DNA from 3 places in the Duganella sp. FT27W genome. Region 3 is predicted to be linked to each of the others. Evidence: predicted binding sites of a transcription regulator. Region 3 holds the regulator's gene; each other region holds the start of a gene.

Region 1 (7,552 bases), on a different contig from region 3:
TTCCAGGTACAGGTGCTCGACCTGCTCGCGCGGCATGGTTTTCAGGTCGTAGCCTTCGAGGATGTTGAGCGCTTCGGCAATCGCAATACCGCCCGAGCCGGGCAGCGGCATGCCATAGATGTCGTAGCCGCGATAGGTGCTGTGCACCGGCAGGCGCAGGCGTGCTTCGTAATTGGCCAGGTCGGCCATGCTCATGTTGCCGGGGCGGACGCTCACACCCGCCGCCACGGTGGGACGGTTGACGGCATCGACCACGGCACGGCCCATCTTGCCGGTATAAAAAGCCCTGACGCCGCCGGCGCCCAGTTCGCGGTACGCGCGCGCCAGGTCCGGGTTGCGCAGCACGCTGCCGGCTACCGGCGGCTTGCCGTTCTTGAGATAAATGGCGGCGGTGGCCGGGAATTTGCCGAACTTGTCGAGATTGATGCCGAGCAGCCGGGTGAAGTTGTCGTTGACAGTAAAGCCATCGGTGGCCACCTTGACGGCAGGCGCCAGCACCTGCTTGAACGACATCGAGCCGTAGCGGGTGAGCGCCTCGTCCCAGCCGCGCACGGTGCCGGGCACACCGACCGACATGCCGCTGGCCACCACGGTCTCGAAATCGATCGGCTTGCCCTGGTCGAGGAACACGGTCGGTGTGAAACTGGCGGGCGCGGTCTCGCGGTGGTCGATGGTGATCACGCGCTTGTCTTTGGCCAGGTAGATCACCATGAAGCCGCCGCCGCCGATGCCGCAGCTGAACGGATCGGTCACGCCCAGCGTGGCGGCGGCCGCCACTGCCGCATCGATGGCGTTGCCGCCCTGGTTGAGGATGGCGATCGCAGCTTTCGACGCCGGCTCGCTGATGGTGGCCACTGCACCGCCGGTACCGGTTGCCACCGGCGTTTTGGCCCAGGCTGGCGGCAGCGCCAGGGTGACAATGATGGTGGAAATCAGGATCGAACGGTGGCGCAGAATCATGGCGGTAGCTCTCGGGGCGGAAGTTACCGATAGCTTACCCGATCCTGCTGGCAATAAATCAACTATCCCGTTAGGCCGGCTTGGGCTGCGGCGCGACCGCCACGTTGCTCACCCGGATGCTGACCCGGTAATCGGGAATGATGTCGTTCTTGGGCGGCACCGCTTGCGGTTCGACGCCGGCCAGGGTGAAGGTCAGGCCGTCCTGCGTGACGCTGGTGGCGCCGTTGGGCATGCTGTCGGACAGGACGAAATTGCTGGTGGCGCCGTCCGGACGGGTGAGGCTGAAGCTGTAGCTGATGTAGCCGGCCCAGACGCACACGGCGCCTTCGCGGCAGCGGCTGTCATTGACGCGGTCGAGGCGCACGACAGGGGCGACCAGCGTGCCGGACTTGCCGCTGGCAGCGGGCTGGGCGGCTGGAGCGATCATGGCGCTGGCGCCTTGCGCCAGCACGTAGGTGGTGTTGAACGGTTGCTGCTGTGCTAAGGCAGCGGCGCGGCTGGTGCCGGATGCCGAGCCACAGGCATACAGCCCGGCCATTACGACCGTCAGCAGGGGCAGGACGATCAGCTGGCGCAAAATGGATTTCTTCATCTTGACCTCTCTGAATATTATGGTTAAAAATCTTAACAAAACTATCATTTGTGTGTCGCACGGTTAAGCCGTAACGGCTCAGGGGCAAACAAACCGCACCGGCAGCGCCCAAGCTGCGTAGAATGTCGGCACTTAGCAAACACTCACAGGGAATTACCATGCGCAAGACCGAACTGGCCAAGGCCGATGCCAAAAAAATCATGGGCAAAATGTCGGCGGGCCACGCGTCCAGCTTCGGCAAGGCGCCGGAAGTGATCGACAAGCGCGAACAGCGCCGCCGCGACCAGGCCCTGGGCCTGGTACCGTTTGCCGTCAAATTGAATAGCGACCTGGTTGCGCAATTAAATGCACAAGCAACAGCACGTGGCGTTGATATGAATCAGCTGGTGGGCGAATTGTTGGCGAAAAGCCTGGCTGAATAAGAAGCTGCTACCCCGTACGCGGTCAGCGTGACGCGGGTTTTACTGCTTGGTGTCGGGCCCGCTGGGCCCGACACCGGCTGGCAGTGCGGATTAAACGTACGCCGCCAGCGAACCCTTCATTTTCTTCAACGCTGCCGACTCGATCTGGCGGATGCGCTCGGCCGATACACCGAACTCTTCCGCCAGCGTGTGCAGCGTGGCGCCCGAGCCGTCGTCGTTGGCCAGCCAGCGCGCTTCGACGATGCGGCGCGAGCGTGCGTCGAGCTTGCCCAGCGCCTGCTCCAGGCCTTCCGATTGCAGGCGCGTGACTTGCTCCGCTTCCAGCACCCGGGTCGGTTCCGATTGCTCGGACGACAGGTAGGCGATCGGCGCGAACTTGTCGTCTTCGTCATCGGTTGGCGATTCCAGCGCGATGTCGCGACCGCTGAGACGGGTTTCCATCTCGATCACTTCTTCGCGCTTGACGTCGAGCATCTTCGCCAGGCTGTCCACTTGCGCCGGGCTCATTGCATCGAGACCGGTCTTGTGGCTGCGTAGGTTGAAGAACAGCTTGCGCTGGGCCTTGGTGGTTGCCACCTTGACCAGGCGCCAGTTTTTCAGGATGTACTCATGCATCTCGGCCTTGATCCAGTGCATGGCATACGACACCAGGCGCACGTTCTGGTCAGGGTCGAAACGCTTGACCGCCTTCATCAGGCCGATATTACCTTCCTGGATCAGATCGGCGTGCGGCAAACCGTAACCGAGGTAGCCACGGGCGATCGACACCACCAGGCGCAGGTGCGACAGCACCAGTTGCTGCGCGGCGGCCAGATCATTGCTTTCCTTGAGGCGTTTACCCAGCGATACCTCATCGGCGTGCGTCAACATCGGCAGGCGGTTGACAGCCGAAATATAGGCGTCCAGGTTCCCCAGGTTGCCAGTGAACCCGAGTCCCAGAGCACTGTTGTTGGCAGGGGCCAACGAGGTCGTTGCGGACATCATAGTCATTTTCATTTCCTTCGCTCGATGATTGCTGGTTGCTACAAAGACATTGATTAGCTCTGCAGTGTTCATATATTAGCACTCTCTGTCCGAGAGTGCCAATCACTGCAAATCTATGACCTTGATAGTAAATTTGCTATGAGCTTGATGAAGCTCATCGCTTCCATGTATGGAGTGTGCGCGTTGCAGCTTAGACTGGACTTAATGTCGTGCCTATGCTGAGGGGAGGGGCTTGGGAAGTCGGTGCGCGGCCGCACCTGAGGCGCCGCAACCAGGCGGTTGCGGCGGTGAGAGATTATTGCACGCGCGCCAGGTGGCGCTGCACCGACAGGACGGCGCCGATCAGGCCCAGCCCGGCGGACAGGGCCAGCAAGCCGGCCATCAGCGGCGGCGACAACGGCGTCAGCTGGAATTCCGACGCATACAGGCGAGCGAACTCGGCGATTGCTGCATTGAGCGGGCGCAGCGCCAGGGCCACCGCACCCAGCGCCAGCGCGCCCGAGCACAGGCCCAGCAGCGCACCGGTGTAATAGAACGGGCGGTGGATGAAGCTGTCGGTGGCGCCGATCAGCTTGGAAACCTGGATTTCCTCGCGCTGGGTCAGCACTTGCAAACGGATGGTGTTGAACACCACGGCCACCACCACCGTGCCCAGCGTGGCCGCCAGCAGCAGCAGCGCCAGGCGCAGGATGCCCAGCAGGGCGGCCAGGCGCTTGACCCAGGCCGAATCGACTTGCACCGTGTCGACCCCGGGCAGCTCGCGGATCTGCTCGGCCAGCACATCCACGTCGCCGCCGGACTCGGCCAGACGGAACGCATCGAGTTTCAGCACATAGCTGTCCGGCAAGGGGTTTTCGCCCAGGGTGGTCAGCACGTCGGCCAGGCCGCTTTTTTCCTTGAGCGTCTCCAGCGCTTTTTCGCGCTCGGTGAAAATGATCTTGGCCTGCTTGTCGGGCACGGCCTGGCGCAGCAGCACGGCCAGTTCTTCGGCCTGCTGGCGCGGCGTATCCTGCTTGAGGAAGATGCTCAGCTCGGGATCGACCGACAACTGCTCGGACATGGGGCGCACATTGTCGAGCAGGGTGGCACCCATGAACGGCAGCGCCAGCGCAATCGCCACCACTAATATATTGAACAGGAAACTGCCCGGTGCGCGGCGCAGGTGCACCAGCGCGACCGACAGCGCGTAATGGTGCTGGCGGAACCAGTAAGTCATGGCGCCACCTCCAGTTGACCATGGTTGAGCCGGATCACGCGCGCGGCGGCGTCCAGCATTTGCTCGTCGTGGCTGGAAATGAGGCAGGTCACGCCCACCGAGTGGAAGGCCTTGAGTGCATCGAGCACCTTGTTGGCGCTGGCACGGTCGAGGTTGGCAGTGGGTTCGTCGGCCAGGATCACCTGCGGCCGGTTGACAATGGCGCGCGCGATCGATACGCGCTGCTGTTCGCCGCCGGACAGGGCCAGCGGCTGGGCGCTGGCGCGTTCGAGCAGTCCTACCTTGTCGAGCGCGGCGCGGGCGCGTTGCTCGGCTTCGCGGTGCGACGAGCCGGTGACCAGCAGCGGCAGCATCACGTTGGCCAGGATGGTGCGGTCGGTGAGCAGGCGCTGCTGCTGGAAGATCAGGCCCAGCTTGCGGCGCAGGAACGGTACGGCCGATGAGCGGATGCGCGAAATATCCTTGCCGTTGACGATCACCTGGCCCGCCGTGGGACGTTCCACGGCGGCGATCATTTTCAGCAGGGTGGACTTGCCGGCGCCGGACGGGCCGGCCAGGAACACCAGTTCGCCCTTGTCAACGTTGAACGAGAGGTCGCGCAGCGCCACCGCATCGGGGGAGTACTGCTTGGAGACGTTGCGGAATTCGATCATTCTGATGGTGTGGTTATCCGTGATTAGCCGAGCAGCGCTTCAACAAACTCGGCCGCGACAAACGGCTGCAAGTCTTCGATTTTTTCACCGATGCCAATAAAGTACACGGGCACAGGGCGTACGCGCGCGATGGCAGCCAGCACGCCGCCCTTGGCAGTGCCGTCCAGCTTGGTAATGACCAGGCCGGTCAGCTTGAGGGCGTCGTCGAACGCTTTTACTTGCGCCAGCGCATTTTGCCCGGTATTGCCGTCGATGACCAACAAGGTTTCGTGCGGGGCGCCGTCCATGCCCTTGCCGATCACGCGCTGGACCTTTTTCAATTCTTCCATCAGATGCAACTGGGTGGGCAGGCGGCCGGCGGTGTCGATCATCACGACGTCGAGGCCGCGCGCCTTGCCCGACTGCACCGCGTCAAACGACACGGCAGCGGGATCGCCCGATGCTTGCGAAATCACGGTAATGTTGTTGCGCTGGCCCCAGACCATCAATTGCTCGCGGGCGGCGGCGCGGAACGTGTCGCCAGCGGCCAGCAGCACCGACTGGCCGTTCGACTGCATGTGCTTGGCCAGCTTGCCGATGGTGGTGGTCTTGCCGGCGCCGTTGACGCCCGAGATCATCATCACCATTGGCTGGTGGCGGCCCAGTTCGAATGGCTTTTGCAGCGGCAGCAGCAGTTCGGTCAGCAATTGCTTGAGCGCGGCCTTGACGGCAGCCGCATCGAGCAGCTTGTCTTCCTTGACCTTGCGCTTGAGCGCCGTCAGCAGGTACTCGGTGGCATCGACACCGGCGTCGGCCATTAAAAGTGCTGCTTCGAGCTCGTCGTACAGGTCGTCGTCGATCTTGGCGCCGACGAACAGCAGCGACAGGTTGCTCGACGTCTTGGACAATCCCGCCTTCAGGCGCGACATCCACGATTGCTTTTGCGCCGGCTCCTCGATCGGCAGCAGGTCCGGCAGGTCGGGCGTGACAATAATCGCTGGCGTGGCCGGCACCGGAGCCGGTACCGATGCTGGGACCGGAGCGGACACCTGCGGCACTTCAGGGGCGACAGGTTTTTTCTTGAAGAAACTAAACATAGGTGGTTGGGGCGCTTCAAGCTGATGCCCGGCCAGGCCGGACATGGGAGGAAATGATGCTATTTTACCAGAGCGCGTGCGGTGGATCGCGGCCCTGACAATCAAGTCGGCAAGGGGCATCGGAAAATGCAGCACATGAGTTTTGCTCATATGCAAGGCGGCGTTTTCGGTGCGTCGCGCCCCTGTTTGGGGCGGTAAGCGCACGAAGTGGTGCAGTTTTTGTGGCTACGGCACAACAGGTAGCATTTACTTACAAAATGCTGATATGTCCCTGAAAGTTGCATTTGGAACAGAAGTTAACCCTGTCACACGCCTGTAATACCGGTTTCAAAGTTGGTTTTTGACACTTCCGGGAATATTTCAGTGGCAAACCAGATGACAAGTTGTAAGCTTATTAGCAATGAGTTGGGGGTTAACACGAGCTCTTCGTTATAAAATAGCGTCGTAAATAGCAATGTAGCTATTTTTACTTGGTCCGACCACGATGTAGTAGCTGGTGCATGACATGCACAGTGACACAGACAGACCGTACAACGGACTGTCAAGTCATGTTCATCGTGCGGAAAAAACGGGGCTGGTTCGCTTGCTCGGCATGAAATATTGCGATGCGATAAAATACGGGCGTTTTGGATGTCTGGCAAGCACGACAACGGGGCAACATGAACGTTTTTGTACCAGCCAGGTAACCAAGCAGCTGTAGAGTACCGCCTCCGGTGCCGATAGCGCCACGGTAAGCAAGCAGTGGCTGCTGGGGAGTAAGCCCTCACGCCCAACGGCGTCCGAGCAGGCGTCGATAAGCAACCGAATTGAGCCGCACTACTAGCTTTACCTTTTGATAGCAATACAACTGAAGGAAATAAAGAATGAAAAAATCCCTGATCTCCATCGCCATCCTGGGCGCCCTGAGCAACGTCGCAATGGCACAATCGAACGTTACCCTGTACGGTATCGTCGATGCCGGTATCGTCGCTGAACGTGGCGGTATCAACGGTAACGTTACCAAACTGGGTAGCGGCACTGCTTCGGCTTCGCGTATCGGCTTCAAAGGCACTGAAGACCTGGGTGGCGGTCTGAGCGCTATCTTCAAACTGGAAGCCGGCGTAAAAACCGACGACGGCGCACTGGACAACTCCACCAACCGTCTGTTCAACCGCGAAGCTTATGTTGGTCTGAGCTCGAAAACTGCCGGTACCCTGACCCTGGGTCGTCAGTACACCCCTTACTACGAAGTTCTGCGCGACGTGGCTGACCCGTTCGCAATGGGCATGGCCGGTACCGCCAAAAACTTGTTCCCAGTGGGCTCGACCAGCGCCGTGGCTAACGTCACGACCGGCACCCGCAACGACAACGCTGTTGTGTACAAAACCCCTAGCTACTACGGTTTCTCGGGTTCGGTTTCGTACAGCCTGGGCGAACAAGCTGGCGATTCGGGCGCGCAGCGTCAAATCGGCGCGTCGGGTCTGTACACCAATGGCGACCTGAACGTTGGTATCGCGTACAACACGCACAACAACGACACCGCAACCAATCCTAACCTGCGTAACGGCTACAACACCCTGGTTGGTGTGAACTACAACTTCAAAGTTGTTAAAGCTTACTTTGCTTACGGCAACAACAAGGGCCTGAACAGCTCGAACGTTGCAGTGCCT
Region 2 (7,552 bases), on a different contig from region 3:
GGACGGTCGTGACCGGCATTCGATCAAGGTAGCGGAAATCCGGCGCGGTATTCAAAAGGGTGCCGCCCTTAATCTGAAAGCGGGTAATATCGACAATATGCAGTATCGGGAAATCCTCGACATTGTCAAACAGTCCCAGTTGCAAGACTTTGCACCGCTGATGTTCGTCATACCGCACCACAACGTAGCAACCTTGCTGGCGTCTGTGCCAGTCAAGCTGAGAGCCCATCCGTTTTCTGAGGAATACATCATCAGAAGTCTGCCCCGGGATCTCTTTGATGCCTTTGAGCTTTAAGCCGGAGACCTGTCATGAATATCTTAGCCTACCTCGAACCAGTTCCCTTCCATACCGCCAACGAAGCACTGTTCTACTGTTATCGCGCCTTCGATCAACTGGCCTGGCCCCAAGAAATGCGCGGTGATTTTTTCCACGATGCGCCTGGTTGCGAGCCAGCACCCGAGAGCCGCGCGCTCACGCTGGCCATCCTGGCCGGCATCGCCGAACAGGAGCAATGTCCGCTCGATCAGCTCGGCGCCAATACGCTAGGCGCGTACGCGCGCGCGCTGGGCGAAGTGGGTGACGTTCTCACGGCCCGTCTGCCCGGACTTGACGCCGGGCGCGGCGATGCGTTGCTGCGCCAAATGCGCGCCGACGTACACTAATCGCCAGACGTCAAAAAGCCCGCGCAGGCTTGATGCTTGCGCGGGCTTTTTTTATCGGCCGATGTTTTGGCCGATCGGCAATTACATCATGCCGTCCATACCACCCATACCGCCCATGCCACCCATACCGCCCATGCCGCCAGCTGCCTTGTCGTCAGCCGATTCAGCGATCATGCAGTCGGTGGTCAGCATCAGGCCAGCGATCGATGCTGCGTTTTGCAGTGCCGAACGGGTGACTTTTGCTGGATCCAGAACACCCATTTCGACCATGTCGCCGTAGGTGCCGTTGGCGGCGTTGTAACCGTAGTTGCCGGTGCCGGCCAGAACCGCTGCCACGACGACCGAAGCTTCTTCGCCGGCGTTTTGCACGATCATGCGCAGTGGCTCTTCCATCGCGCGCAGCACGATCTTGATACCTGCGTCCTGGTCTGGGTTGTCGCCTTTCAGGCCAGATACTTGAGCACGAGCGCGCAGCAGGGCAACGCCGCCGCCAGCCACGATGCCTTCTTCCACGGCAGCGCGGGTAGCGTGCAGTGCATCTTCAACGCGGGCTTTTTTCTCTTTCATTTCGACTTCGGTGGCAGCGCCAACCTTGATCACGGCAACACCGCCGGCCAGCTTGGCCACGCGCTCTTGCAGTTTTTCACGGTCGTAGTCCGAGGTCGCTTCTTCGATCTGCACGCGGATTTGCTTGACGCGGCCTTCGATCGCAGCAGCCTGGCCAGCACCGTCGATGACGATGGTGTTTTCTTTGCCGACTTCGATACGCTTGGCTTGGCCCAGTTCTTCCAGGGTGATTTTTTCCAGGGTCAGGCCGACTTCTTCAGCAACAACCTGGCCGCCGGTCAGGATGGCGATGTCTTCCAGCATGGCTTTACGACGGTCGCCGAAGCCTGGAGCTTTCACAGCAACGGTTTTCAGGATGCCGCGGATGTTGTTCACTACCAGGGTGGCCAGTGCTTCGCCTTCGATGTCTTCTGCGATGATCAGCAGTGGACGGCCGGCTTTGGCAACTTGTTCCAGTACGGGCAGCAGGTCACGGATGTTCGAGATTTTCTTGTCGCACAGCAGGACGAATGGGCTGTCCAGGGCGGCAACTTGTTTCTCCTGGTTGTTGATGAAGTATGGCGACAGGTAGCCGCGGTCAAACTGCATACCTTCAACGATGTCCAGCTCGTCGTTCAGCGACTTGCCGTCTTCCACGGTGATCACGCCTTCTTTGCCGACTTTTTCCATCGCTTCAGCGATGCGCTCGCCGATCGACGCATCCGAGTTGGCCGAGATCGCGCCAACTTGGGCGATTTCTTTGGTGGTGGTGGTTGGCTTGGCGATTTTTTTCAGTTCTTCGACGGTGGCAGCTACTGCCTTGTCGATACCGCGTTTCAGGTCCATCGGGTTCATGCCTGCGGCAACGAACTTCATGCCTTCGCGCACGATAGCCTGGGCCAGCACGGTTGCGGTGGTGGTACCGTCGCCGGCGTTGTCGCTGGTGCGGGAAGCAACTTCCTTGACCATTTGCGCGCCCATGTTTTGCAGCTTGTCTTTCAGTTCGACTTCTTTGGCAACCGATACGCCGTCCTTGGTGACGGTAGGGGCGCCGAACGAGCGCTCCAGTACCACGTTACGGCCTTTAGGGCCCAGGGTTACTTTAACGGCGTTGGCCAGAATGTTGACGCCTTCAACCATTTTGGCGCGCGCTGCGTCGCCGAAGATTACTTCTTTAGCTGCCATGTTTTTTACTCCAGTAAGGTATTAAGTGGGAATCGTTGACCAGTGATTGCAAATGCAATTACTTGGTGACGATCGCCATGATGTCTTCTTCGCGCATGACCATCAGTTCCTGGCCGTCGATCTTGACGGTCTGGCCGGCGTATTTGCCGAACAGGACGCGGTCGCCTACTTTGACATCCAGAGGACGCACTTTGCCGTCTTCCAGGATCTTGCCATTGCCAACGGCCAGGACTTCGCCTTGATCCGGTTTTTCAGCAGCCGCATCAGGGATGATCAGGCCGGATGCAGTCTTGGTTTCCTGGTCGAGACGTTTGACGATAACGCGATCGTTCAAAGGGCGAAGGTTCATACAAAACTCCTTAATTAACAATGGTACAGTTTGTTGCTGTTTCAATCACCTTGCGGGGATTGCCGCAGCGGAAAGTGGGACAAGAGACTTTGTTAGCACTCTCTCATAACGAGTGCCAATTATAGGGACGACATCCCTGTATTTCAAGGCACAAGATTTGTGAAAGCGCAAAAAAGCAGCGTTGTGATGTATGAGAGGCAACAGATTCCGGCGATATCGGCTAAGAACCTATCCCGGTAGGGAATGAGGCGCTGCTTGCGCGCCTCGGCAGCGGGGCCGGCGTTGCTCGTCATCGCATGGCCCGCCATGCTTCTTCCTCGCGCCTTGCCCCCGCTACCGAGGCATCGCAATCCGCTGCCTCCTCCCTACCGGGATAGGTTCTAAGTCGAAGGCTGCAAGGCGATCACAGCCATGCCGGCCAGGGCCAGGCCGGCGCCGGCCATGTCGTAACGGGTGAGCGCCACGCCGTCCACCAGGCGCAGCCACAGCAGCGCAACGGCGATGTAGGCGCCGCCGTATGCGGCATAGGTGCGCGCCGCGCCGGTGGGATGCAAGGTCAGCAGCCAGGCGAACAGGGCCAGCGACAGGGCGGCCGGCAGCAGCAGCCACGGCGACTTGTCCTGGCGCAGGACCAGCCAGGGCAGGTAGCAGCCGACGATTTCGGCAATGGCGGTGATGAAGAAGAGAGCGGCGAGTTTGATGAAATCCATGCCGTCATGATACCGGGTGGGCGCAGCAGCGGGGCGCATAAAAAAAGCCGGCAATCACGCCGGCTTCGGTTACCACGATTGCATCACCACTCGGCGACGCTGCCATCTTTGTGGCGCCAGACCGGGTTGCGCCAGTCGCCGGCGTTCTTGCTGGCGGCGATCACGCGTTCTTCGTCCACTTCCACACCCAGGCCAGGCTTGCGCAGCGGCGCGCAGTAGCCGTCGACGATCTTGAAGTCTTCCTTGTTGATCACGTAGTCGAGCAGCTCGCCGCCCTTGTTGTAGTGGATGCCCATGCTTTGTTCTTGCAGCACGGCGTTGTACGACACGAAGTCCACCGCCAGGCACGAGGCCAGCGCGACCGGTCCAAGCGGGCAGTGCGGCGCGAGCGTGATGTCGTAGGCTTCGGCCATCGAGGCGATTTTCAGGCACTCGGTGATGCCGCCGGCGTGCGACAAATCTGGCTGCACGATCGACAGGCCACCGGCCGCGAACACGTTCTTGAACTCGAAGCGCGAGTACATGCGCTCGCCGGCTGCCAGCGGGATCGAGGTCATCTCGGCCAGGCGCGGGTAGTATTCGGCTTGCTCGGCCAGGACCGGCTCTTCCACGAACAGCGGACGGAACTGCTCCAGTTCGCGCAGCAGGGTCTTGGCCATCGGCGCGGCCACGCGGCCGTGGAAGTCCAGGCCGAACTCGATGGTGTTGCCGAACGCTTCGCGGATTTCCGCCACGCGGCGCACCGCTTCATCGACCGCTGCCGACGTATCGAGCAGGCCCAGTTCTTCGGTGCCGTTCATCTTGAAGGTGTCGAAGCCGCCTTCCTTGAGTTTGCTGATCTGTTCGATGATGTCGGCAGGACGGTCGCCGCCCACCCAGCTGTACATCTTCATGCGGTCGCGCACCAGGCCGCCCAGCAGTTCGTACACGGGCTGGCCCAGGACCTTGCCCTTGATGTCCCACAGCGCCTGGTCGATACCGGCGATCGCGCTCATCAGGATGGCGCCGCCACGGTAGAAGCCGGCGCGGTACATGGTTTGCCACAGGTCGTTGATGCGCGACGGGTCCTGGCCGATCAAATACGGTTCCATTTCCTGGACGGCCGTTTCCACGGTGCGGGCGCGGCCTTCGATGACCGGTTCGCCCCAGCCGACTACGCCTTCATCGGTTTCGATTTTCAGCAGCATCCAGCGCGGTGGAACACGGTAGGTCGTCAGTTTGGTGATTTTCATAGGGGTGATGAATGAGAGTAAGTTCAATGAACAGCACACAGTCTAAAACGGCGCCCCGCTATGGAAATATGATTAATTCGCCACAAACCATATCATTATCGAATACCAGAAATAAACAAGTCAGCTATCTGATATCAAGATAGCTGATAGTGATTTTTTTATATCTGTCGGACGCCCGCCGCGCTTACACTCGGCGTCATGATAGACATTTCCACGCCTGCCATCGCCGCCGTCGCTGCGCACGCCATCCTGCTGCAGCGCGGCGGCCGCACCGGCGGTGTCCTGCGCTGGGACGCAGCCGGCAACTGCTGGCGCTGGTCCGATCCGCTGACCGGCCTGTTGTACAACTGGCCGTCTGCAGCCGCCACTGCCACGCCGCCGGCACCGCCTGCCACGGCCGCTACAGTCGCAACGGCGGGCAGCTTGCGCTTGTCCGAAAGCGCCTGCGCGCTGGCCGCCTGCGCCTCCGGGCGCCTGCTGCTGGGGCAGGGCAAGCGGTTGGGGTTGGTCGAGTTGCCGGCGGCTGGCAGTGTCGCCAGGACGCTACAGTCGCAAGTGTTGTTGACGGTGGACGCGGCCGAGCCGCGCACGGCGATCAGCGACGGCTGCACCGACCGCGCCGGCAATTTCGTGTTCGGCACCGCCAATACCGCCAGCGACCAGCGCCCGATCGGCAGCTTTTACCAGCACTCGCAACGCCACGGCCTGCGCCGGCTGGCGCTGCCGGTGGTGGTGCGCGCGGCCGGCATCGCCTTCAGCGCCGACGGCACCCGCATGGTGTTCGCCGACGGCAACCGCATCCTGCACTGTACGTATGATGCCGACCGTGCCAGGGTTGGCAATGTCACCACGTTTGCCGAGTCGGATGCGGCCGTGGGCGCGGCCGTGTTCGACAGCGCCGACTGCCTGTGGAGCATCCAGGGCGCCGAACTGGTGCGGTACGACGCCGGCGGCGCCGTGCTGTGCCGTATTGCGCTCGAAGGCGCTGCGCCGGTCGCGCTGGCCTTCGGGGGCGACGGCCTGGCGCACTTGCTGTTGCTGGGTAACGACGGCGCCTTGTACGGTTTGCCGTCCGGATTGATCGATAGCGCCACCGCTGGCATCGCCGATACGCGGTTCGACGACATGGCGCCCGCAGTGCAGGCCGTCGGCTAGCGAGCGCGGGACGAGGACGAAACGAGCAGGCGCGCGCGCCCGCCGAACGCGGCTTCGCCACGCTAGTCGCGCGTGCTCTACCTTTCGGGCGGTATAATAATCGCCAATATGACCGATTCCCGCTCCGACCGCTTTGTCCGCTCCCACCTGAAGACCCGCCACCTGGTATTGCTGGTGGAACTCGGCCGTCACGGTTCCATCGCGCACGCGGCGCAAGCCGCCAATTTGACTCAACCCGGTGCGTCCAAACTGCTGGGCGAGCTTGAACACGCCCTCGGCGTGCAACTGTTCGAACGCCTGTCGCGCGGCGTGGCGCCCACCTGGTATGGCAAGGTGCTGATCCGCCGCGCCGGTGCGGCGCTGGCCGAGATGGACGCGGCGCACCAGGAAGTGATGGAACTGCTGTCGGGCCTGCGCGGACGGGTCGGCATCGGCTCGGTGCTGGCGCCAGCCACCTCGCTGGTGCCCAAAGCTATCAATTTGCTCAAGTCGCGCCATGCGCGCGTGCACGTGTCGGTCAAGATGTCCACCAGCAAAGTGCTGGTGGAACGGCTGCGCAGCGGGGAGCTCGACCTGGTGGTCGGCCGCATTCTCGACACCGCTGCCGCCGACGAACTGCATTTCGAACCGCTCACCGACGAACCGCACCTCTTGATCGCGCGTAGCGACCACCCGCTGGCAGGTCGTACCGATTTGCAGCTCGAAGAACTGGTGCGGCAATGCTGGATACTGCCGCCGGCCGGCAGCATCCTGCGCGATCGCCTGACGGCCCTGTTCCTGTCGCACGGCCTCGAGCAGCCGGCCGAAACCGTCGAGACGCAAGACTTGCCGGTGGTGGCCAGCCTGCTGATGAACAGCGACATGATCGTCGCCCTGCCGGCCGAAGCGGTACACGCCTACCTGCAAACCGGCCTGATGGCGATCCTGCCGTTCGACCTCGGCGTGAGCATGGATTCGTTCGGTATTGTGACGCGCAAGCGACACCAGCTCTCCCCTGGCGCCGACGCCATGCTGCTGGCGCTGCGCGACACCGCCACCACCATGTATCCCCACTACACCAAGCCGTAAACAGCAAAGCTGACAAACTGTTTACGCTTTTTGTATGTCTGATATACGAACTTGATATGGGCCAACGTCAATAAGCTATTGGCCTCTCAACTTCGGTTTCGATAGCATCCCGTCTTATCCGTCCGATGTGGTTCAAAGATCAGAGACGGAACTACATAGACACTGGAGATGCACATAATGAAACACAAGAAAATGAGCCTGCTGATCGCGACCTTGTTCAGCACCCCGTTGATGGCGCAACAAGCGTTCGCGCAAGAAGCACAAGCAGAGGCAGCAGCACAGGCAGCAGCACCAGCGGCAACTCCCGCAGCGCCGGTCGCCGGCGAAATCCAGCAAGTAAACGTGACCGGCATCCGTGCGTCGGTGCGTAACGCGCTGGCCGTCAAGGAAGCTTCCAACAGCATGGTGGAAGTGATCGCGTCGGAAGACATCGGCAAACTGCCGGACACCACCATCGCCGAATCGCTGGCACGCCTGCCAGGCCTGTCGTCGGGTCTCGATCGCGGTAATGCCTCGCAGATTGTTGCGCGCGGTATGGGCCCACGCTTCATTTCCGCGACATTGAATGGCCGTGAGCTGGCGTCGTCGGAGCCTAACCGCGCCGTGCGTTTCGAGCAGTTCCCGTCGGAGTCGCTGAGCGGCGC
Region 3 (7,552 bases):
GACCCGTTCGGTAATTTGCTGTGCCTGATTTATAACCCGCACTTCGATCCGGCCGCCGTTCGCTGAGACTGATGACCTCTGTTTGTGGCAAACTACGCCCCTTTGCCCTAAGAAAGAGGTAGTCATGTCCCGCCGCAACGCCAATCTGATCAAGTCGCCCGAACAAATCGTCCTGGCGCGCGTCGCCGCCCAACTGGCGGCCGACGTGCTGACGATGATCGGGCCGCACATCAAACCCGGCGTGACCACGGCCTACCTCGACCAGCTGTGCAACGACTACATCGTCAATGTGCAGAAAGTTACGCCGGCCAATGTCGGCTACGGCGGTTTCCCGGCCACCGTGTGCAGCTCGGTCAACCAGGTGGTGTGCCACGGCATTCCGTCCGCGACCGAGATTTTGAAAGATGGCGACATCATCAACATCGACGTGGCCGTCATCAAGGATGGCTGGCACGGCGACACCAGCCGCATGTACTACGTGGGCGAACCGTCCAAGGCTGCGCGCAAGCTGGTGGAAACGACGTACGCGGCAATGTGGGCCGGCATCCGCGCCGTCAAACCGCGCGCTACGCTCGGCGACGTCGGCTTTGCGATCCAGACCGTGGCAGAAAAAGCGGGCTTCAGCGTGGTGCTTGATTATTGCGGCCACGGCATCGGCATGACCTACCACGAAGACCCGCAAGTGACGCATTACGGTCGTCCCGGCCAGGGACTGATCCTGAAACCGGGCATGCTGTTTACCATCGAGCCGATGATCAACGCCGGTCGCGCGGCCACCAAGGAGCTTGATGACGGCTGGACCGTGGAAACGCGCGACCAGTCGCTGTCGGCGCAGTGGGAACACATGGTAACGGTGACCGAGACCGGTTTCGAAGTACTGACGCTGGCGCCGGGCGAGACTGGCGCCAAGGCCGACATTCCCATCGTCGGTTGAGGGGACCTCGAAAAACCTGCTGCGCGACCCGCTACGGTTTTTCGAGGTCCCCCAAGGCAGCCGCCGGTACGGTCGGGCTGGTTTATTTCAAGGTCAGCTTCAAGGCCGGCTTCTCGCCGTAGTCGTCATAACGGTCGTTGATGCCGGCCACGCAGTAGCTGACTTCTTCCAGCAGATCGGGCGCGGCGGCCGTCAGGGCGGCCGAGTCGGTGATGACGATTTCCAGCACTTCGTTGGGCTTGAGCTTGAATTTGCTCATGTTGTCGTCGTCGCGCAGGTAGCTCAGGCAATCGATCCAGGCATCCATGGTGTTGCCGTAGCTGTCGGGAAAACCCAGTGCTGCCTTGCAGGCCGCATGGAAGCTTGCGGCATCAAGGATTGCTGCGCCGTTCAGTTGTGCGGTTGCCATTATTTACTCTCTGTTTTTCCGGGATCGGTAACGAAACCCAATTTGGTTAATCCGTGCGTTTGCGCGGCAGCCATCACCTGCGCCACCACCTCGTAACGGGTGTCCTTGTCGGCGCGCAGTTGCAGCTCGGGCTGCACGTCCAGCTTGGCCGCCTCCACCAGGCGCTGCTCGAGCACCTTGGGCGCCACCGCCTCGTTGTTCCAGTACACCTGCCCCTTGGCGTCGATCGCCACCGTCACGGTCGTGGCCGGCGCTGGCGGCGCGCTTTGCGCCTGCGCCTTGGGCAACTCCAGTTGGACCGAACTGGTCCACACCGGCGCACCGAGGATGAAAATCACCAGCAGCACCAGCATCACGTCCACCATCGGCGTGACGTTGATGTCGGCCATGGGGCCGGGCTGGCGGTGGTGGTTGAAAGCGCCGAAGCTCATTTTTTGACCAGGTACGCGTGCAGGTCGTGGGCGAACGCGTCGAGTTCGGCCAGGGTCAGGCGGTTGACGCGGTTGAAGGCGTTATACGCCAGCACGGCGGGAATCGCCACCGTCAGGCCCACGGCCGTCATCACCAGCGCCTCGCCCACCGGGCCGGCCACCTTGTCGAGCTGCATGGCGCCGCTGGTCGAGATATTAGCCAGCGCATGGTAAATCCCCCACACCGTCCCCAACAGTCCCACAAATGGCGCGGTCGCGCCGATCGACGCCAGCAGGGTCAGGCCGCCTTCGAGGCGGTTGGTGGAATGCTGGATCGCCGCGCGCAGCACGCGCGTGATCTGTGCCGAACGGTCCATCTCGCCACCGAGGGTGGGATGGTCGGGCACGACCAGTTGCGCCGCGCCCTGCCGGGCCAGCGGCACGAAGATGCTTTCGGGGTCGGCCAGCGCCAGGGTGGCGACGCCGTCGGCCATGGTGGGTGCGTCCCAGAACGCTTGCACGGCCGGCGCGCTGCGGCGGATGCGCACCGCGCCGTACAGCTTGGCCAGGATGAAGAACCAGCTCACCAGCGACATGGCCAGCAGCACCAGCGCGACCGCGTGGCTGACCGCATCGGCTTGCGCCCAGAAGTGCGACAGCGAGAAGTTGCCGGCCACGGGTGCTTGCCCGCTTAACCGTTAAGGGACAGCACGTCGTACATGTCGAACAGGCCGGTCGGCTTGTCGGCCAGGAAGCGGCAGGCACGCAGTGCGCCGTGGGCGTAGGTGACGCGGCTGCTCGATTTATGGCTGATCTCGATACGCTCGCCGATGCCGGCAAACAGCACGGTGTGGTCACCGACGATATCGCCGCCACGGATGGTGGCAAAGCCGATCGAGGACGGGTCGCGCTCGCCGGTCACGCCTTCGCGCGCGAACACGCCGCATTCTTTCAGGTCGCGGCCCAGTGCATCGGCAATCACTTCGCCCATTTTCAGCGCGGTGCCGGACGGTGCGTCCACTTTAAAACGGTGGTGGGCTTCGACCACTTCGATGTCGTAGCCGGTGGACAGCGCCTTGGCCGCCTGCTCGAGCAGCTTCATGGTGACATTGACGCCCACGCTGAAGTTGGGCGAGAACACGATCGCGGTTTTCTTGGCCGCCTCGGCAATCGCTGCCTTGCCGGCCTCATCGAAACCGGTGGTGCCGATCACCAGCTTGATGCCGTGTTCGGCGCAGTAGGCCAGGTGGTCGAGCGTGCCTTCGGGACGGGTGAAGTCGATCAGGTATTGGGCATCGGCCAGGCCGCGCGCCAGGTCCGATTCCACGATCACGCCGGCCGGCTGGCCGAGGAAGGCGGCGGCATCTTCGCCCACACCGGGTGCACCGGCGTGGTTGAGGGCGCCGGCCAGGCGGGCATCGTCGGCCTGCTGGACGGATTCGATCAGGATGCGGCCCATGCGGCCACCGGCGCCGGCAATGGCGATATTCATCTCGGTCATGCTGTTTCCTTGCTTATTTCGTTTCTGTGCTCACACCCACGCCAACCGGCGCGGCATTGGCCTTGTCGCTGCCCGCTGGCAGTGGTGCTGTGGACGGGGCCGGCTTGTTCTCGGGCGCGTCCTGGTTCTTCTTGATCTTCGGCGCCGGGCCGGCGATGCGGGCAATGTATTCTTTTTCGGTCGGCAGGTTGCCGCCTTCCCAGCGCTCGACCTTGCCGTCCTTGTCGAAGAACACGATCACGCGGCTGGTGGTGATTTCGCCGCTGCCCTTGGCCATGCGGAACGCGTAGTCCCAGCGGTTGGCGTGGAACGGGTCGGCCAGCAGCGCGGTACCGAAGATGAAGCGGACCTGGTCGCGCGTCATGCCCACCTTGAGCTGGTTCAGCATTTCTTCCGAGACGAAGTTACCTTGCTGGATGTCGGGACGGTACGGCGAGAAGAACCACATGAAGCGTTGCAGCTTGGTGATGGTGGTGGTCTGTGCGCCCTTGCTGGCGTCCAGCGTCGGCTCGGCGTCCTTGACCTCGTTCGATCTTTCGCCCAGCGTGGTTTTGGAAGCGCAGCCACCCAGCGCTGCGGCCAGCACGACACATGCGACCACCTTGGAAGTAGAACCGTGCAACAACGACTGCGATAAAGCCTGGGTGACGCGCATAAATGTCCTCAATCTGGTCAAGCGGAATGCCAAAAAACGCCATATCATAAAGCACAATCCCTGATATGTCCTTGTTTTGCAAGGCGCAAGTGTAAAAGTTTGCAAATGCCAAAAAACCGCCAGGGCTGCAAGATGGCGGCAGATTGTGTGCGGCGCGGCGCGGAGTGCGTTAAACTACGGGCTAGCTAATCGCCAACCAGAATAAGAGTGTCCACCATGGGAAATAATCCAACCGATCTGAAGGCCAGCGGCCTGAAAGCCACGCTGCCTCGCCTTAAAATCCTGGACATCTTCCAGACCAGCGACGTCCGCCACCTGACCGCCGAGGATGTTTATAAGATCCTGCTGGCCGACAATATGGACGTGGGCCTGGCCACCGTCTATCGCGTGCTGACCCAGTTCGAGCAAGCCGGCTTGCTCAACCGCAATCATTTCGAAACGGGCAAGGCCATCTTCGAACTCAACGCCGGTTCGCACCACGACCACCTGGTGTGCCTCGACTGCGGCCGCGTGGAAGAGTTTTACGACGAAGCCATCGAAGAGCGCCAGAACGCGATTGCCAAGGAGCGCGGTTTCAGCATCGCCGAGCACGCCCTGGCCATCTATGGTAACTGCACCAAGGTCGCCTGCCCGCACAAACCAAGCTAATCAATTATGGCTGAGCGCGTTCGATAGCAGCTTGGCCGTAATATCCACAATCGGTATCACCCGCTCGTACGCCATGCGAGTGGGGCCGATCACTCCCAGCGTGCCGACGATCTTGCCGTTGGCCGTATACGGCGCCGTCACCACGCTCATCTCGTCCATCGGCACCAGGCTCGATTCGCCGCCGATATAGATTTGCACGCCACTGGCCTTGCTCGACATGTCGAGCAGTTGCAGCAAGCCGGTCTTTTGCTCGAACATGTCGAACATTTGCCGCAGCGACGACATATTGCTCGACAGGTCGCTGACCGACAGCAGGTTGCGCTCGCCCGAGATCACCATGTCGTCCTTGTCGTCGGCCATCGCTTCGCTGCCCGCCTCCACCGCCACCTGCATCAACCGGCTCATATCGTCGCGCAACTGGCGCACTTCGCCTGCCAGGCGGCGGTGCACGTCGTCGAGCGACAGGCCGCCGTAGTTCTGGTTGATGTAATTGGCCGACTGCACCAGCTGCGACGGGCTGTAATCGACATCGGTGAGCAGCATGCGATTCTGGACGTCGCCAGTGGGGCCAACGATGACCAGCAAAATGCGCTTTTCGCCCAGGCGCAGGAACTCGATCTGCTGGAACACCGATTCGCGACGCGGGCTCAGCACCACGCCGGCAAACTGCGACAGCGACGACAGCATCTGCGCAGCATTGGAAATCATTTTTTGCGGCTGCGGCGCCTGCAGGCGCATGCGCGACTCCACCGACTGCTCGTCGAACGGTTGCACCGTGAGCAAGGTATCGACAAAAATCCGGTAGCCGCGCGGCGTGGGCACGCGCCCGGCCGACGTATGCGGACTGGCCACGTAGCCGAGGTCTTCCAGGTCGGCCATGATGTTGCGGATGGTGGCCGGCGACAGGTCGAGACCGGAGATCTTGGACAAGGCGCGCGAGCCCACCGGCTGGCCGTCCGCAATATAGCGTTCTACCAGGGCTTTGAGCAGGGTTTGGGCGCGTGTGTCGAGTTGCATGGTGATTATCTTCAGTGTCCCTGGGGTTGGTCCTGCTTAGTTAGTCCTGCTTATTATGCCGCATCTGGTCCTTCACCCACACCAGCAGTTCGTCGAAACTGGCGCAGATGGCGTCAGGCACAATGCCGGCGTCGAGATGGGCGGTGCTGCCGCTGCGGTTCATCCACACCGCGCGCATGCCGACCGCCTGCGCGCCCTGCACGTCGAGCCGCAAGTCGTCGCCTACGTAGATGGCGTGCTCGGGCGCCACGCCCATCGCCGTGCAGGCGGCCAGGAAAATTTCCGGTGCGGGCTTGGCGCGGCCGAAGCTGTGCGACGCCAGCGCCACTTCAAAATGGTGGTGCAGGCCGATGACTTCAAGGTCGGCGTTGCCGTTGGTGATCACGCCAAGGCGCAACATGGTGCGCAGCTGTTCAAGTGCGGGCAACACGTCGTCGAACACGGTGACGGCGTTGCGCAAGGTGTGGAAATGGGCCATGGCGCCGTCGATATGGGCAACATCGGCGCCAGTCTCGAGAAACACGGCTTCGAGTGCGGCGCGGCGCAATTGGTACAAGTCGGCCACCATCTCCGGCTGGCGCTCGAGCAGCGTCATGCGCAGCGCGCGCAATTGCTCCACTGTATACTTGTCGGTCACCAGCGGGGCACGTTCGGCCAGCCAGGCGTGCCAGCCCAGTTCGGCCGCTGCGATCACGGGGCCGATCGGCCACAGGGTGTCGTCGAGGTCGAACAGCAAGGCTTGCGGGGTACGAGTGGTCATGATGGCATCGTTATGAGTCGGCAGAAGCCACTATTGTCGCACCGATCGCCGCCGGCCTGCCTCTGGCGCCGCATGCGGCACTAACACGCTGTTACATCCATGGCGGCGACCGCTGTTACCAAATGCACTAAAATACCGCTCAAACCCGTGTAAGATGCTGCACCCGTGCTATCCACGTGCGTGCTGCCGGCCCCTATTCGTTTTGGAGAAAGATCTGATGAAAAATATGTATCTGCGCTCAAGCGTGGCCCTGCTGTGCGGCGCCATCCTGAGCGCCTGCGGCGGCAGCGACGGCAGCCTGCAAATATCTGGCAGCATCTCGGGGCTGGATGCCGACGGGCTGGAGCTGACCAACACTGGCAATGGCGAAGTGCTACCGATTACCCAGGGTTTGACCACGAACCCGACCACGTCGTACACGTCCTTTTCGTTTCCAAAACTGGTCGCGGTAGACGATTACTTCAATGTAACGGTCACCAAGAATCCCGACTACGCCGTCTGCACACCGACAGCCAACCAAGGCAAGGCCAACGTTTACAATGCTTACTACGTTGTGATCACCTGCGTTGCCAAACAGCGCAAACTGGGCGGCTCGGTGTCCGGACTTACTACGGACGGCCTGGTGCTGGCCAATGGATCGGAAACAGTGAACGTACCGAAATCGACCACCAATCCAACGACCTTTGTATTCCCCAAAACCATAGGCCAAAAATCTAACTTCGGCATCAATATACTGCAGCAACCTACTGGTCAGCAATGCACGGTCACCAAAGGTGCCATCGGCACCATTGGCAACGCAGACATGCTTGATGCCATCGAGGTCAAGTGTGTTTAACGTCACGACGCCGCAGTTATCCGCCGCTACAGCTTAATATCCGGAGAAATACATGAAATTTTCGTACGCAGGCGCGCTAGTCGCGCTGACCCTGGCCAGTTTACTGTCGGCATGTGGCGGCAAAGCCCAATACACGGTGCAAGGTTCGGTGTCGGGACTGACCGTGGATGGTCTGCAGCTCGTCAATGGTGGCCAGACGCTGGTCGTGCCCAAGGGCGCCACGTCGTTTGCCTTCCCACAGCAAATCGACTACGGCACCGAGTACGACATCACGATCGGTCAAAATCCGGAATTCTTTACCTGTGGCGTGGCCGGCGGCAAGGGTTCGGCCGGCTACACGGTCAGCATCGGCGCGGTGGTCAGATGCGATCCGAACTCTTATA

Evidence for each region. The regulator HrcA, encoded in region 3, represses chaperone genes, less so after heat shock. The targets are predictions, from matches to a motif close to TTAGCACTCNNNNNNNNNGAGTGCTAA.
Region 1: a site for HrcA is predicted at 3,034-3,060, ahead of rpoH (RNA polymerase sigma factor RpoH). Genes of this name have one in related genera too.
Region 2: a site for HrcA is predicted at 2,836-2,862, ahead of groES (co-chaperone GroES). Genes of this name have one in related genera too.

The regions. Positions count from the first base shown of each region.
Region 1 is NZ_WHIV01000005.1:197,422-204,973, forward strand. It holds gene ggt (gamma-glutamyltransferase) at 1-960, opposite strand, end outside; gene F8197_RS22920 (hypothetical protein) at 1,031-1,552, opposite strand; gene F8197_RS22925 (hypothetical protein) at 1,711-1,974, shown strand; gene rpoH (RNA polymerase sigma factor RpoH) at 2,065-2,964, opposite strand; gene ftsX (permease-like cell division protein FtsX) at 3,254-4,174, opposite strand; gene ftsE (cell division ATP-binding protein FtsE) at 4,171-4,827, opposite strand; gene ftsY (signal recognition particle-docking protein FtsY) at 4,851-5,903, opposite strand; gene F8197_RS22950 (porin) at 6,767-7,552, shown strand, end outside.
Region 2 is NZ_WHIV01000002.1:942,250-949,801, reverse strand. It holds gene F8197_RS10445 (hypothetical protein) at 1-295, shown strand, start outside; gene F8197_RS10440 (hypothetical protein) at 310-663, shown strand; gene groL (chaperonin GroEL) at 745-2,394, opposite strand; gene groES (co-chaperone GroES) at 2,453-2,743, opposite strand; gene F8197_RS10425 (YnfA family protein) at 3,124-3,453, opposite strand; gene dgoD (galactonate dehydratase) at 3,537-4,685, opposite strand; gene F8197_RS10415 (SMP-30/gluconolactonase/LRE family protein) at 4,884-5,840, shown strand; gene F8197_RS10410 (LysR substrate-binding domain-containing protein) at 5,949-6,908, shown strand; gene F8197_RS10405 (TonB-dependent receptor) at 7,086-7,552, shown strand, end outside.
Region 3 is NZ_WHIV01000006.1:245,216-252,767, forward strand. It holds gene F8197_RS26730 (VOC family protein) at 1-66, shown strand, start outside; gene map (type I methionyl aminopeptidase) at 125-934, shown strand; gene F8197_RS26740 (barstar family protein) at 1,017-1,343, opposite strand; gene F8197_RS26745 (biopolymer transporter ExbD) at 1,343-1,774, opposite strand; gene F8197_RS26750 (MotA/TolQ/ExbB proton channel family protein) at 1,771-2,430, opposite strand; gene dapB (4-hydroxy-tetrahydrodipicolinate reductase) at 2,445-3,254, opposite strand; gene F8197_RS26760 (outer membrane protein assembly factor BamE) at 3,268-3,909, opposite strand; gene fur (ferric iron uptake transcriptional regulator) at 4,126-4,557, shown strand; gene hrcA (heat-inducible transcriptional repressor HrcA) at 4,558-5,574, opposite strand; gene F8197_RS26775 (HAD family hydrolase) at 5,615-6,334, opposite strand; gene F8197_RS26780 (hypothetical protein) at 6,552-7,169, shown strand; gene F8197_RS26785 (hypothetical protein) at 7,222-7,552, shown strand, end outside.